Regions from separate parts of the Plantactinospora sp. WMMB782 genome, predicted to be linked through region 2. Evidence: predicted binding sites of a transcription regulator. Region 2 holds the regulator's gene; each other region holds the start of a gene.
What was found. The regulator HrcA, encoded in region 2, represses chaperone genes, less so after heat shock. The targets are predictions, from matches to a motif close to GGTTNGCACNCTCNNNNNGAGNGTGCNAACC.

Region 1 (3,814 bases), 730 kb from region 2:
CCCGCTGCCGGGTCAGCAGCGCGGTCGCCGGTGTGCCCCTGCCTGCCACGACCGCGCAGCCTACCCGCTCGACGCGGTCAGGTCGGGGGCCGGCACCGGACGGCAGAGCAGCACGGTGGGTGCACCGGCGACCCGGGTCAGCACCAGACTGATCGCCGCACCGCCGGCCAGCCGCAGGTCGCGGCGGAGCCGCTCCGGCTCCAGCGCCGAGCCCCGCTTCAGGATCTCCGCCCGGCCGACCCCCAGCTCCCGCAGCCGGGCGCGCAGCCGTTTCAGCGAGAACGGCAGCGCCTCGACCAACTCGAGGCACCGGGCGTACGGGGTGGGCTGGGCGGTGTCGGCGTAGACGTACGCGATCTCGGGGTCGGCGAGGGTGCCGTCGACCGTACCGGCGAACTCGGCGACCAGGTGGGACCGGACCACCGCCGGGTCCGGGTCGTACAGGTAGCGCCGGAGCGGGCCGACCGGCGCCGGCCGGGTGCCGTCGCCGGTGAGTTCGTGTACCGCCGACCCGACCAGCAGGGTGGCCCGGCGCGGCACCGTGCCGAGCGGGCCGGAGCCGAGCGGGCCGGACCAGACGGTCGCCTCGACCAGGTCGCCGTCGACGCTCACCCACTCGCCCTCGGCACCCGCCGGCAGCAGCCGGTGGTCGATCCCGGGGGCGACCTTGAAGACCGTCCGGGGCACCCGGCCGGCCAGGTCGAGCAGGAAGTCCCAGGGCGGCGAGTAGGCGGCCGGGTCGAAGATCCGCCGGCCGGTGCCGGCCCGCCGCCGGGCCGGGTCGCAGAACACCGCGTCGACCGGCCGCCCCTGCACGGCGGTGACGTCGAACCGCGTCGCGTCGCCGAGCGTGACCGTGAAGGCGTCGGCCACTCCGGCCGCCCCGGCGTTCGCGGCGGCCATCGCCGCGGTGAGCGGGTCGGCCTCCACGCCGTACACCCGGATGCCGGCGCGGGCGGCGGCGATGGCGTCGGCGCCGAGGCCGCAGCCGAGGTCCACGAGCGTGCCGACCCCGGCGGCGCGCAGCCGGGCGGCCCGGCGGGCGGCGACGACGGCCCGGGTGGCCTGCTCCAGCCCGGCCCGGGTGAAGAACATCCCGGCGGCCTCCGGGCCGAACTTGGGCACCGCCCGGCGGCGCAGCCCGGCCTGGGTCAGCGCGGCGGCGGCCAGCCCGGCCGGCAGCCCGGCCGCGCGCAGCGCCGCCGCCGCGGCCAGCGGGTCGCCGTCGGCCAGTTCGGCGGCGGCGGCCAGCGCGGTTCCCCCTTCCGGGGTACGCAGCGCGGCGAACTGCTCCAGGTCCACCGCAGCATTGTGCCGGCCGACGCCGGGAAAGGGCGTGTCGGGTTGGCACTCTCCTTGACGGAGTGCTAGCCGCCGGCATAACCTGCGGTTAGCACTCTCAAACCGAGGGTGCCAGCTTCCGGGCGGTTGTCCGGGAGTTGAACGCCAGGCGGACCGGCACCCGCGACGACGGCCCCGCCCGGTGGCATGTGGCAGATTGACGCTGGTCGGCTCGCCGGCCGGCACAGAAACCAGTACCCCAGGAGGGTATGCCCGTGACTACCGCGACCAAGGTTGCGATCAAGCCGCTCGAGGACCGGATCCTGGTCCAGGCGAACGAGGCTGAGACGACCACGGCGTCGGGCATCGTGATTCCCGACACCGCCAAGGAGAAGCCGCAGGAGGGCACCGTCCTCGCTGTCGGCCCCGGCCGCTTCGACGACGACGGCAACCGGATCCCGGTTGACGTGAAGGTCGGCGACACGGTCATCTACTCGAAGTACGGCGGCACCGAGGTCAAGTACGCCGGCGAGGAGTACCTGGTGCTCTCCGCCCGCGACGTCCTCGCCGTCATCGAGAAGTGATCTGACTGATTTCAGTGACGCTGCCCCGGACCGGCCCTGCCGGGCCGGGGCAGCGCTGCGTGAAGGGACCCTGTTAACACAATGGCGAAGATTCTGAGCTTCTCGGATGACGCCCGGCACCTGCTGGAGCACGGTGTCAACACGCTCGCGGACACGGTCAAGGTCACTCTCGGCCCGCGCGGGCGCAACGTCGTCCTGGACAAGAAGTTCGGTGCCCCGACGATCACCAACGACGGCGTGACCATCGCCAAGGAGATCGAACTCACCAACCCGTACGAGAACCTCGGCGCGCAGCTGGTCAAGGAGGTGGCGACCAAGACCAACGACGTCGCCGGCGACGGGACCACCACCGCCACCGTGTTGGCCCAGGCGATGGTCCGGGAGGGCCTGCGCAACGTGGCCGCCGGCGCCGGGCCGGCCGCGCTGAAGCGGGGCATCGACCTGGCCGCCGCGAAGATCTCCGAGGCGCTGCTGGAGAAGGCCGTCGAGGTGGGCAGCCGGGAGTCGGTCGCGCACGTGGCGACGATCTCGGCCCAGGACGCCACCATCGGCGACCTGATCGCCGAGGCGATGGAGAAGGTCGGCCGGGACGGTGTGATCACCGTCGAGGAGGGCTCGACCCTGGCCACCGAACTGGAGGTCACCGAGGGCCTCCAGTTCGACAAGGGCTTCGTCTCGCCGAACTTCGTCACCGACACGGAGTCGCAGGAGGCGGTGCTCGAGGACGCGTACATCCTGATCACCACCCAGAAGATCTCCTCGATCGAGGAGCTGCTGCCGCTGCTGGAGAAGGTCCTGCAGAGCGGCAAGCCGCTGCTGATCGTCGCCGAGGACGTGGAGGGGCAGGCGCTCTCCACCCTGGTGGTCAACTCGATCCGCAAGACCGTCAAGGTCTGCGCGGTGAAGGCGCCCGGCTTCGGCGACCGGCGCAAGGCGATGCTCCAGGACATGGCGATCCTGACCGGCGGCGAGGTGGTCGCCCCCGAGCTGGGCTACAAGCTCGACTCGGTCGGCGTCGAGGTGCTCGGCACCGCCCGCCGGGTGGTGGTCGACAAGGACAACACCACGATCATCGACGGCCGGGGCCGGGACAACGACGTCACCGAGCGGATCAGCCAGATCCGCAAGGAGATCGAGGCCTCCGACTCCGACTGGGACCGGGAGAAGCTCCAGGAGCGGCTGGCCAAGCTCTCCGGCGGCATCGCGGTGATCAAGGCCGGTGCGGCGACCGAGGTCGAGATGAAGGAGCGCAAGCACCGCATCGAGGACGCCATCGCCGCGACCAAGGCCGCGGTCGAGGAGGGTACCGTGCCGGGCGGCGGCGCCGCGCTGGTGCAGATCGCCTCGGCGCTCGACGGTGACCTCGGGCTGACCGGCGACGAGAAGGTGGGCGTCTCGATCGTCCGCAAGGCGCTGGTCGAGCCGCTGCGGTGGATCGCCCAGAACGCCGGGCACGACGGCTACGTGGTCGTGCAGAAGGTCGCCGAGCAGGGTTGGGGCACCGGCCTCGACGCCGCCACCGGCGAGTACAAGGACCTGGCCAAGGCCGGCATCGTCGACCCGGTGAAGGTGACCCGCAACGCGGTCACCAACGCGGCGTCGATCGCCGGGCTGCTGCTGACCACCGAGAGCCTGGTGGTGGAGAAGCCGGAGAAGGCCGAGCCGGCCGCCGCCGGTGGGCACGGCCACGGCCACGGGCACGGCCACCAGCACGGTCCGGGCTTCTGACCGGTCCATGCTTCTGACCGGTCCGGGGTTCCGACCGGCTTCGGCTGGATCCGGGCCGATCCGCTCCGCCCGGCCGACCAATTGGTCGGCCGGGCGGCGGTAACTCCGCGGCGCCCGTACCGGAAACACCGCGGTGCCGGTCTTACGAACCCCTGACGCGACTTCCCGGCACGAGCGCGGCCGGTGAACACTTGTCGGATGGACGCGAGCCCCCGGCAGAT
Region 2 (3,814 bases):
CTACGCGGCCCGGCTCGGTGCGGGGCAGTCCCCGGGGGAGGGCCGGGAGCTGCTCTCGGCCGGGGAGCGGCACACCGAGGAGGTGCTGCTGCGGTTGCGGCTCGCCACCGGACTGCCGCTGGCCGTCCTGGACGGGCCGGGGCGGGCGGGCGCGGTCCGGGCCCGGGAGAACGGGCTGCTGGACGGCGCGGCGTACGAGGCGGGGCGGGCGGTGCTCACCCTGCGCGGGCGACTGCTCGCCGACGCCGTCGTCCGCGACCTGCTGCCCTGACAGCGCGATGGCCCGCGCCGGGTGCGGCACGGGCCATCGTCGGAGGCTCGGGGTCTTACTTGGTCATGCGGATGGTCATCGGGTAGCGGTACAGCACGCCCTCGTTGGCCTTCATGCCGGCGATGATCGAGAAGATCAGCACCACCACCCAGGCGATGAACGGCAGGAAGATGAGCACCACGGTGCAGGTGCCGACGACGAGCGAGACGATCGAGATGATGCCCCAGGTGATCTGGAAGTTGAGCGCCTCGACCGCGTGCGCGCGTACGGTCGGCGACTCGTTGCCCTTGGCGAGCAGCGCCACGAGCGAGGCGATGAAGCCGACCAGGATGCCGCCGAAGTGCGCGATCAGGGCCCAGGTCTTCTCGTCGTTGTTGGCGTAGCCGTGCGGTGCCGGTGCGCCGTACGGGTTGCCGGGGTAGCCGCCCTGCGGCGGGTAGCCGGCGCCGGGGTATCCGCCCGGCGGCTGGCCACCGGGCGGCGGGTAACCGCCTCCGGGGGGCGGATAGCCCCCGCCGGGGGGCGGATAACCGCCGGGCGGCGGGTAGCCCCCGCCCTGGGGCGGGTAGCCGCCACCGGAGGTCGGGTACGTCCCGCCGCCCGAGGTCGGGTACGTCCCGCCACCGGACGTCGGGTAGGTGCCGCCGCCCGAGGTCGGCGGGGGCGTGCCGGGCGCACCGTACTGCGGTGCGGCGGGCGGGGGATACCCCTCGCCCGGCGGCGGGTACTGGCCCGGGTTCATCGGGGCGGTCGGGTCCTGCGGCGGACCGCCGTATTCTCCGGGAGGGCGGGGCGGTTCAGTCATGGGGTCACGGTAGGACCACCGCTCAACCGGCGCCAGCCGCCCCCCGGTCGAACCCGCACCAGCCGGGGAATCGATCCCGGCCGCACACCGATCGAATCCGCGCCGTTTGCCGATCGAACCCGGACGATGACCGGCGGTGCCCGCCCGGCCCAGCGGGGTAGGGTGTGCTGGCAAGCCTGTTGTCCAGCTTCGGACAGCCCCTCCAAATGATCATCGCGCGGGGGTACGCCTTGGTCGTAGACTGGCACTCGCTACAGTCGAGTGCCAGGCAAGCCTGGCCCGACCGTCGTGGTCGCCCCGGTCGTTTCGCCCAGCCGGGGCCGGACGTCGCAGGGAGGTGAGGATGGGTCTCGACGACCGCAAGCTCGACGTGCTGCGCGCGATCGTGGAGGACTACGTCGCCACCCAGGAACCGGTCGGCAGCAAGGCACTTGTCGAGCGCCACCAGCTCGGGGTCTCCCCGGCCACCGTCCGCAACGACATGGCCGTGCTGGAGGAGGAGGGCTACATCCGGCAACCGCACACGAGTGCCGGTCGGGTTCCCACCGACCGTGGCTACCGGCTCTTCGTGGACCGGCTCTCCCGGGTCAAGCCGCTGACCCCGGCCGAGCGCCGGGCGATCGAGCGGTTCCTGGTCGGCGCGGTGGACCTCGACGACGTGGTGCACCGTACGGTCCGGTTGCTCGCCCAGCTCACCCGGCAGGTGGCCGTGGTGCAGTACCCGAGCCTGGCCCGCTCCGCCGTCCGGCACCTGGAACTGGTGCCGATCTCCACCACCCGGCTGATGCTTGTCATGATCGCCGACACCGGCCGGGTCGAGCAGCGGCTGGTGGAGCTGCCGGCGCCGATCAGCACCGACGACGTGACCGAACTGCGCCGGCTGATCAATGAGCGGCTGGTCGGGAAGAAGCTCGCCGACACCCCGCCGCTGGTCCAGGCGCTCGTCGACGAGGTGGCCACCGGGCTCTGCCCGGCGATGACCACACTCGCCACGGTGCTGCTGGAGACCCTTGTCGAGCGGCACGAGGAGCGGATCGTGATGGCCGGCACGGCCAACCTGACCCGGGGCGGGCTGCTCGACTTCCAGGGTTCGCTGCGACCGATCCTCGAGGCGCTCGAGGAGGAGGTCGTCCTGCTCAAGCTGATCGGCGAGGTGGAGCCGAACACCCTCCAGGTGCGGATCGGCGACGAGAACGAGATCGACAACCTCCGGGGCACCTCGGTGGTCAGCACCGGATACGGTCCGGGTGCGACCATCGTCGGCGGACTCGGCGTGTTGGGGCCCACCCGGATGGACTATCCGGGCACCATCGCCACGGTGCGGGCCGTGGCACGCTACGTCGGCGACGTGCTGGCGCAGAACTGACCACCACAGCTCACCCTGACCTGACGACCGGCGGACGGTACGCGAGACAGACATGAGGACACGGAACGCAGTGGCCAAGGACTACTACGGGATTCTCGGCGTCGGCCGGGACGCCTCCGACGACGACATCAAGCGCGCCTACCGCAGGTTGGCGCGGCAGTACCACCCGGACGTGAATCCGGATCCGGAGGCACACGAGAAGTTCAAGGACATCAACGCCGCGTACGAGGTCCTCTCGGACGACCAGAAGCGGCAGATCGTCGACCTCGGCGGTGACCCGCTGGCCCCCGGTGGCGGACCCGGCGCCGGTCCCGGCGGTGCGGGCGGCCCGTTCGTCGGCTTCCAGGACATCATGGACGCGTTCTTCGGGGCGGCCGGCGGCTCCCGGGGCCCGCGTCCGCGTACCCGGCCCGGCGCCGACGCGATCCTGCGGCTCGAACTCGACCTGCCGGAGACCGCGTTCGGGGTGGAGGCGCCGATCACGGTGGACACCGCCGTGCTCTGCACCACCTGCACCGGCGCCGGCACGGCACCCGGCACCCACCTGGCCACCTGCGAGGCGTGCGGCGGGCGCGGCGAGGTGCAGTCGGTGCAGCGCACCTTCCTCGGCCAGGTCGTCTCGTCCCGGCCGTGCACCGTCTGCCAGGGCTACGGCACGGTCATCCCGCACCCCTGCCCGACCTGCGCCGGTGACGGGCGGGTGCGCACCCGCCGCTCGCTGACGGTCAAGATCCCGGCGGGGGTCGAGGACGGCATGCGGATCCGGCTGGCCCAGCAGGGCGAGGTCGGTCCCGGCGGTGGTACGGCCGGCGACCTCTACGTGGAGATCCACGAGCGGCCGCACGACGTCTACTCCCGCAAGGGCGACGACCTGCACTGCCGGGTCACGGTGCCGATGACCGCCGCCGCGCTCGGCACCCGGCTGACCATCAAGACGCTGGACAGCGAGGAGCCGGTCGACGTCAAGCCGGGCACCCAGCCGGGCTCGACGCTGCGGCTGCGTGCCCGGGGCGTGCCGCACCTGCGCGGTGCCGGCCGGGGCGACCTCTACGTGCACCTCGACGTGCGTACCCCGACCAAGCTCGACGCCGACCAGGAGCGGATGCTGCGCGAGTTCGCCAAGACCCGGGGCGAGGAGGTCGCCGAGCTGACCAAGCAGGGCGGCTTCTTCTCCCGGATGCGGGACGCCTTCAACGGCCACGGCTGACCCGCGCCGTCCCGCCCCGGGCCGGTGACCGGTTAACCTGCTCGCCGTGAGTGCGCCGCTGTTCCTGGTCGAGTCGCTGCCGCCGGGCGACTCCGTCACCCTCGACGGGCCGGAGGGGCACCACGCCGCGACGGTGCAGCGGCTGCGCCCCGGCGAGGAGCTGCT
Region 3 (3,814 bases), 2.5 Mb from region 2:
GCGCTGCGACCCGACCTTGGTGTACGGTGCGGGTTCGGCCGCTCGATTCGTCGGATCCGTTCAATTCATGATCGAATTCGGGGAAAACGACTCGGCGGCCCCGGCAGGTATAGGGCGTCGCCGGAGCTCGGGCAGCTTCGACGCGACCGAAGTAAGGAAGTGCACCGTGGCGCAGGGCACCGTGAAGTGGTTCAACAGCGAAAAGGGCTACGGCTTCATCGCGGTCGATGGCGGGCAGGACGTCTTCGTCCACTTCTCCGCGATCCAGATGGACGGTTACAAGGCGCTCGACGACGGTCAGCGCGTCGAGTTCGAGATCGCCCAGGGCCAGAAGGGCCCGCAGGCGGAGCAGGTCCGGCTCATCGCCTGACCATCGGTGCCTCTCCTGGCTCGCCACGGGATCGGTTTTCCGGGTCGGTCTGACCGGTTCCCGTCGGCGGCCGTGGGAAGCTCCGGGTTCGCGGAAGCTCTTTTCCGGGTCAGGCGTACGGATGCTCGGGCGGCAGGATCGACGCCGCGTTGATTTCCTTCGTCTCTGCCCAGAGGAGAGCCCGTGGCCGAGCCGCCCCCTACCGGCAATTCAGGACACTTCACGGGTGGGCCCGGCTATCCGGGTCAGCCCGCCTTTCCGGGCGGGCCAGACTCTCCGGGCTGGGCTGGCTTTCCGGATCCGGGTGATCCCCTCGTTCCGCCGCCCGGCGCCGGGCTCGGTGTCTGGTGGGAACGGTGCTGGTCGGCGGCGCGGCGGGGTTGGCGCCCGCTGCTGTCGATCGTCCTGCTCACCCAGGTGCTGCCGACCGCGGCCATCGGCCTGGCCATGTTGCCCCTGCAACCGCGACCGCCGGCCGTCTCGCCGAGTGGCGAACCCCTGCCTGGAGAGTTCGAGGGGTTCCTCGGCGACCTGCTGCCGTTCCTCGGGATCCTGATCGCCGTCAGTCTCGTCGCCGGTTTGGTGCAGTGCCTGGGCTGGGCGGCGGGGACCTGGGTGATCACGCGGCAGGCGACCGGGCAGGAGGCGGCGCTCGGGCCCGCCCTGCGGTACGGGCTGCGCCGGGCACCGGGTCTCTTCGGCTGGGGCCTGCTGGCGAGCCTGCTGGTCCTCGCCGGCATCTGCGCGTGCTTCCTGCCCGGTGTCTATCTCGCCTTCGCGACGAGCCTCGTCGGCCCGATCTACCTCTTCGAGCGGCGCGATCCGATCGGGCGGACCTTCAAGATGGTGCACGCCCGGTTCGGCATGGTGCTCGGCCGGGTCGCGGTGGTGGCCGCCGTGGTGATCGGCGGCGGCCTGGTGCTGGCGGTACTGGAGAGCGTCATGACACTCGCCCCCGCCGCCGCGACCCCGGGAGAGCTGTCCGCCCCGCCCGCCTTCTCCGCCGTCGCCGTGCTCAGCACGCTCGTCAGTGCCGTGCTCGGCGCACCGCTCCAGCTGGCATTGCTGATCGGGATCCTGATCACCTACACCGAGCAGCGGGGTCACGAGGCCCCGGTGAACAGCGCCCGACTTGCCGCCGAACTCTCCTGAGGGTCGGTGAGCGGCTTGCACTCGGCATGGGAGAGTGCTAAACAGGTGTTGGCACTCGCATAGCGTGAGTGCCAGGTCGGGGCGGTAGGGCCACGGTCGTGGGCCCGCACAGCGGGTCTGCGGCACATGGCCGGTCGTCGCGGGCTGTCCGGCCCGGCCGGCGGACGTCACTGTCGCACAGCGCGACGGAGTCGAGGGGCACCAACGGGTGCCGCCGGCCCCGTCCGCCAGTGCCGTAGTGACGTCCGAAGGTGCGTAATCAGGCGGCAGGTTCGGGGCCGACAAAGGCTCCGGCGGCCGTGAGTGTCCAGGAGGACAACGCCGTATGGCCAAGATGATCGCGTTCGACGAGGAGGCGCGCCGCGGCCTTGAGCGGGGCATGAACACCCTCGCCGACGCCGTTAAGGTGACGCTGGGCCCGAAGGGCCGCAACGTCGTGCTCGAGAAGAAGTGGGGCGCCCCCACCATCACCAACGATGGTGTGAGCATCGCCAAGGAGATCGAGCTCGAGGACCCGTACGAGAAGATCGGTGCGGAGCTGGTCAAGGAGGTCGCCAAGAAGACCGACGACGTGGCCGGTGACGGCACGACGACGGCGACCGTCCTCGCCCAGGCGCTGGTCCGGGAGGGCCTGCGCAACGTCGCGGCGGGCGCCAACCCGATGGCCCTGAAGCGGGGCATCGAGGCCGCCGTCGCGAACGTCTCGGAGGAGCTGAGCAAGCTCGCCAAGGACGTCGAGACCAAGGAGCAGATCGCCTCCACCGCCTCCATCTCCGCTGGTGACACCAGCGTCGGCGAGATCATCGCCGAGGCGATGGACAAGGTCGGCAAGGAAGGCGTCATCACCGTCGAGGAGAGCAACACCTTCGGGCTCGAGCTTGAGCTGACCGAGGGCATGCGCTTCGACAAGGGCTACATCTCGGGGTACTTCATGACCGACCCCGACCGGATGGAGGCCGTGCTCGACGACCCGTACATCCTGATCGTCAACAGCAAGATCTCGACGGTCAAGGACCTGCTGCCGATCCTCGAGAAGGTCATGCAGTCGGGCAAGCCGCTGGCCATCATCGCCGAGGACGTCGAGGGCGAGGCCCTGGCGACCCTGGTGGTCAACAAGGTCCGGGGCACCTTCAAGTCCGTCGCCGTCAAGGCGCCGGGCTTCGGTGACCGCCGCAAGGCCATGCTCGGCGACATCGCCATCCTGACCGGCGGGCAGCCGATCAGCGAGGAGGTCGGCCTCAAGCTGGACGCCGTCGGCCTCGACATGCTGGGCCGGGCCCGCAAGGTCGTGGTGACCAAGGACGAGACCACCATCGTCGACGGTGCCGGCGACGCCGACCAGATCAACGGCCGGGTCAACCAGATCCGCGCCGAGATCGAGAAGAGCGACTCCGACTACGACCGGGAGAAGCTGCAGGAGCGCCTGGCCAAGCTGGCCGGCGGTGTTGCGGTGATCAAGGTCGGCGCGGCCACCGAGGTCGAGCTGAAGGAGCGCAAGCACCGCATCGAGGACGCGGTGCGCAACGCGAAGGCCGCCGTCGAGGAGGGCATCGTCCCCGGTGGTGGTGTCGCGCTGGTCCAGGCCGGCAAGACCGCCTTCGACAAGCTGGACCTGGCCGGCGACGAGGCGACCGGTGCGCAGATCGTCAAGATCGCGCTGGACGCCCCGCTGCGGCAGATCGCCGTCAACGCCGGCCTCGAGGGCGGTGTCGTGGTGGAGAAGGTCCGCAACCTGGACGCCGGGCACGGCCTCAACGCGGCCAACGGTGAGTACGTCGACCTGCTCCAGGCCGGCATCATCGACCCGGCCAAGGTGACCCGTTCGGCGCTGCAGAACGCGTCGTCGATCGCGGCCCTCTTCCTGACCACCGAGGCTGTGGTGGCGGACAAGCCGGAGAAGACCCCGGCTGCCCCGGCTGCGCCGGGCGGCGGGGACATGGACTTCTGAGTCCGGAACTCCACGTCGAAGGGGCGGGCCGCGTCAGCGGTCCGCCCCTTCATCGTCTGCACCGCACTACTCTCCGGTCGGACCGCCGGCCAGCTCCGTCACGACGTCGAGATGTCCGAGATGCCGGGCGTACTCCTGGAGAAGGTGGAACAGCACGCGTTCCAGCGAGGCGGGTTGCGCACCGTCCCATCTCGGGCCGGGCGCACCCACCGTGTCGAGCTGGTTCTCCGTGACCACTGTCGTGGTGTGCGCCCCCTGGGCCCGGAGCGCGTCGACCAGGCCGTCGAGGGTCTCCTCGGGCGCGACGTACCACCGGTCCTCGCGCCGGTCTCCCCACGGGTCTG
Region 4 (3,814 bases), 2.8 Mb from region 2:
CGGCCGAGCCAGCGCCCGTCGAGCCAGCGCCCGTCGAGCCAGCGCCCGTCGAGCCAGCGCCCGTCGAGCCAGCGCCCGTCACGGGGGTCCCGGCCGGGTCAGGGCCGGCCGGGTCAGGGCCGACCGGGCCGGTGCCGACCGGGGCGGGGCAGAGTGTCCAGGGCTGGGGCGGTGCCGCCGGGGTGACGAAGTCGACCGCGCCGGCCGGTCCGGTGGTCAGCACCGCGTCCGCCAGCGCCCGGTTCACGACCTCGGCGGCCGCGCCGGTCCGGCTGGCCCGGTCGGCGAGTACGGCCAGCGCACCGGCCGTGGCGTGCAACTGTTGACAGAGCGCACCGATCGACGTACGCACGGCGTCGGCGGCGAGGTTGAGTCGGCGCTCCGCCTGGTGGCGGCTCGCCGTGGCGACCGTACCGGCGACGGAGAGCGCGCCGAGCAGCACCGGCCCGAGCACGACGACGAGGAAAGCTGTGGTCAACCGTCCGCGCAGCGTCACTCATCCCCCCGGAAGCTCGGCATCCGATGCTGCGATGCTGACCCGACCGCATTGGTTAACCGACCTACCCCCAGGAGTGTTACGTGCCGGATTTTTCGGATGAAGGGGTTGGCCGGGGCAAGAGCGCACTCCGGATCACCATGCTGGCCCGCCGCCGGGCGCTGCCGGCCCCGGCCCGGCTGGCCGCCGCCGAGCGCCTCCGGGCCGAGCTACGCACCCTCGTCCAGCGGGTACGACCTCAGGTGGTCACCGGTTACGTGCCGGTCGGCACCGAGCCGGGTGGAGTCGAACTGCCGGAGACGCTGGCCGCCGCGGTGGGCCGGGGTGGGCAGCTGCTGCTGCCGGTACTCCGCCCGGATCTCGATCTCGACTGGGCCCCGTACGCCGGGCCGGGTTGCCTGGTCGCGGCCGGTCGAGGGCTGCGGGAGCCCGGCACCGGACGGCTGGGTCCCGAGGCGATCGGCGTTGCCGAGCTGGTCGTCGTACCGGCGGTGGCGGTGGACCGGCGCGGGGTCCGGCTCGGCCGCGGCGGCGGCTCGTACGACCGCGCCCTGGCCCGGGTGGCTCCCGGCGCCCTCACGCTCGCGCTGTTGCACGACGGTGAACTGATCGACTCGATCCCGGCGACGGATCACGACCGCCCGGTACGTGCCGTGCTCACCCCCACCGGCGGCCTCCAGTACGTCGGCTCCGACCGAGGCACCGATCAGGGCGCGGATCGGGGCGCCGATCGAGACTCGGATTGAGGCTCGGGGTGTGGCCGGGCGTCGGGCCGGACACTTCGGCTGGACGAAAACACCTCCGATGCCGCACCATTGGCACTCGGATATGTCGAGTGCCAACAGGCTTGCAAGATCCGGAGGGGAACGTGCCCACCTACCAGTACGCCTGCACCGAGTGCGGCCACCAGCTCGAGGCGGTGCAGTCCTTCACCGACGAGCCGTTGACCGAGTGCCCGGCGTGCGAGGGTCGCCTGCGCAAGCTCTTCAACTCCGTCGGCATCGTGTTCAAGGGCTCCGGCTTCTACCGGACCGACTCCCGCAAGGGCTCGGAGGGCGGCGCCGCGGCGGCCAAGGCCGACTCGCCGAAGAGCGACTCCGCGAAGACCGGCTCGGGCGGCGACTCCGGCTCGACCAACGGCAGCGCCTCCGGCTCGTCCGGCTCCTCCGGCAGCGGCTCGACAAACGGCACGTCGAGCAGCTCCGGCAGCAAGCCGAAGGCGACCTCCGCCTCGTCATCCTCCTCGACCAGCACGACCTGACCGTCGAGTTATCCACAGCCCCGGAAGTTGTCCACAGGGCGTGGATCGTCCGCCACCACCTCGGCGCGAGCTGACCTAACCTGCTGCTACCGGACGGCGCCGACCCGTCGCGTCGCCGGGCCGAGGGAGGTTCGTTCGCCGTGGCACCCGAGCGTAGGTCCACCCGTCGCGATGCCACGCTGAGCCCGGCCCGCTGGTCACGTCCCGGCATCGGCTCGGTGATCCGCTGGCTGCTCGTCGGCACCCTGTCGGCGCTCGCGTTCGGGCTTCTCCTGCTGCGCGGTCCGGGGTCGTCCTGCCCCGCCCCGCAGTCCGGTGCCGCCGCGGACCGGGCGGCCGTCACTCCGGACGGGGCAGCCGATGACCGGCCCGGTGCGACCGGGGACGCAGCCGGGCCGGCAGGGCCCGGCGGACCGCCCGGAGGCACCACCTCGGCGAGCCCGCCCGGCGCGGGTCAGTCCGCGGGAGGCGGGCCGGCGGGACGCCCCGGCGCGGCACCGGGCGGCTCGGGGCTACCGGCCGGCTCGGCAGTTCCGGTACCGGCGGGGACGGTCGGGGTGCCCATCCGGCTCGCCGAACCGGCAGCGTTGACCGTGGCCCGGCCGGGAGCCCGGGTGGATCTTCTCGCCGCACCCGGTGGGGAATCGGCGGGTCGGCTGCCCAAGCCCACCGTCCTGGCGACCCGGGTGCTCGTGCTCGACGTGTTGGGGCCGGGCCAGACCGACGGCGCGGCCAGTGCCATCTACCTGGCACTCCGTCCCGAACAGGCCCACCGCGCGGTCGGGATGCCGGAGTCCACCCGCTTCGCCATCATCGTCCGCTCGTAACCGCCCGCGCCCGGTCCCCGCTCAGCCCGCCGACCCGGCATGGCGGATCCGGCGCCCAGTTCGGCGGCCAGTCCCAGTTCGGGCGAGGGCTACCCACTCGTGCTGCGGCGGTCACTCCTGCTGCGGCGGTCATCTCTGCTGCGGAGGTCAGTCCCAGTGCGGCGGGCGGTCGGCGAGCAGCCGCTCGTCGTTGGTGTCCGGGCGCTCGCCCCAGCCCTGGTCGGTGTCGTCAACGGACTGCTCCGGCAGCACCCGCCGGTCGCCGGTCGACTTCACCGGCCGGCCGCTGTTCCGGCCCGCACCCGGGCTGCGCTGCTCCTCGGTCCCCGACACCGGGCAAGCGTACCGGCCCGGCGCAGGACAGCGTCTGTCGGTGACCGCCGGAGAGGGGTCGCGGCCGGCTCGGGTTGGTAGCGTCGGACAGCGTGACGCAGCAGAGCGGGAACTCCGCCGATGACGCCTTCTGGCGTCGGCCCACCGGACCACCCGCCGACGCCCCGGAGTCCGGGACAGGGTCCACAACGCCACCTCCGGCACGACCGGAGATCCACTACCCCGGCCCACCGCCGAGCACCACTCCGCCACCGGGTTGGCGTCCGCCGTTGCATGTCCAGCCGGCGCCACCCCGGCCGCTGCCCGCTCAGGACCACGTCGCGCTGGACGCCGAGGAGGGCAGTGCCCGGACGCTCACCTACGGCATCGGCATGCTCGGCGGCGCGGTGGTGCTGATACTTCTGTGCCTGCTCTGCTCCCGAGCGCTCTTCTGAGCCGTCCCGGGCGGCGATGTGGGGGCACGGTCGGCCTCCGAGAATCCGGCGAGCGCGGCGGCGACGATCCGGCAGCCGTCAAGCATCGGGTCGCCGCCGGACGGGCGGGACGACAGGCGCCGGGCGGGACTACAGGCGCCGGGCGGGCGGGACGACAGGCGGCGGGCGGGACTACAGGCGCCGGGCGGGCGGGACGACAGGCGGCGGGCGGGACTACAGGCGCCGGGCGGGCGGGACTACAGGACTCCCTGCCAGACCGCCTGGGCGCCGGTGTCGCCGGTGAGGTAGACGTACCAGACATTGACCGCGGCGAGCACCACGACGACGACGGCGAGCAGCGGTCCGAGCCAGCGCGGCAGGGCGCGGGCACGGGGTCGGGTCAGGGCCACCAGCACGAGCGTGACCACGCCGAGGGCGAGGCTCCACCACAGGCTCAGTTCGCCGTAGCCCTGGTGCTCCACCA

Region 1: groES (co-chaperone GroES) is a predicted target of HrcA. The motif match lies at 1,389-1,419, and genes of this name have one in related genera.
Region 3: groL (chaperonin GroEL) is a predicted target of HrcA. The motif match lies at 1,569-1,599, and genes of this name have one in related genera.
Region 4: ACN28A_RS18035 (FmdB family zinc ribbon protein) is a predicted target of HrcA. The motif match lies at 1,310-1,340, and genes of this name have one in related genera.

What each region holds. Positions count from the first base shown of each region.
Region 1 is NZ_JBMHMC010000007.1:1,445,243-1,449,056, reverse strand. Features, by position in the region: gene ybaK (Cys-tRNA(Pro) deacylase) at 1-49, opposite strand, end outside; gene ACN28A_RS08420 (THUMP-like domain-containing protein) at 61-1,302, opposite strand; gene groES (co-chaperone GroES) at 1,551-1,865, shown strand; gene groL (chaperonin GroEL) at 1,947-3,593, shown strand.
Region 2 is NZ_JBMHMC010000007.1:713,502-717,315, reverse strand. Features, by position in the region: gene hemW (radical SAM family heme chaperone HemW) at 1-271, shown strand, start outside; gene ACN28A_RS05130 (DUF4870 domain-containing protein) at 327-1,076, opposite strand; gene hrcA (heat-inducible transcriptional repressor HrcA) at 1,420-2,442, shown strand; gene dnaJ (molecular chaperone DnaJ) at 2,513-3,649, shown strand; gene ACN28A_RS05115 (16S rRNA (uracil(1498)-N(3))-methyltransferase) at 3,696-3,814, shown strand, end outside.
Region 3 is NZ_JBMHMC010000007.1:3,255,291-3,259,104, forward strand. Features, by position in the region: gene ACN28A_RS16910 (cold-shock protein) at 167-370, shown strand; gene ACN28A_RS16915 (hypothetical protein) at 554-1,522, shown strand; gene groL (chaperonin GroEL) at 1,848-3,470, shown strand; gene ACN28A_RS16925 (DinB family protein) at 3,537-3,814, opposite strand, start outside.
Region 4 is NZ_JBMHMC010000007.1:3,480,694-3,484,507, reverse strand. Features, by position in the region: gene ACN28A_RS18045 (diguanylate cyclase) at 1-478, opposite strand, end outside; gene ACN28A_RS18040 (5-formyltetrahydrofolate cyclo-ligase) at 580-1,242, shown strand; gene ACN28A_RS18035 (FmdB family zinc ribbon protein) at 1,365-1,757, shown strand; gene ACN28A_RS18030 (hypothetical protein) at 1,898-2,584, shown strand; gene ACN28A_RS18025 (hypothetical protein) at 2,732-2,917, opposite strand; gene ACN28A_RS18020 (hypothetical protein) at 3,010-3,351, shown strand; gene ACN28A_RS18015 (DUF2231 domain-containing protein) at 3,588-3,814, opposite strand, start outside.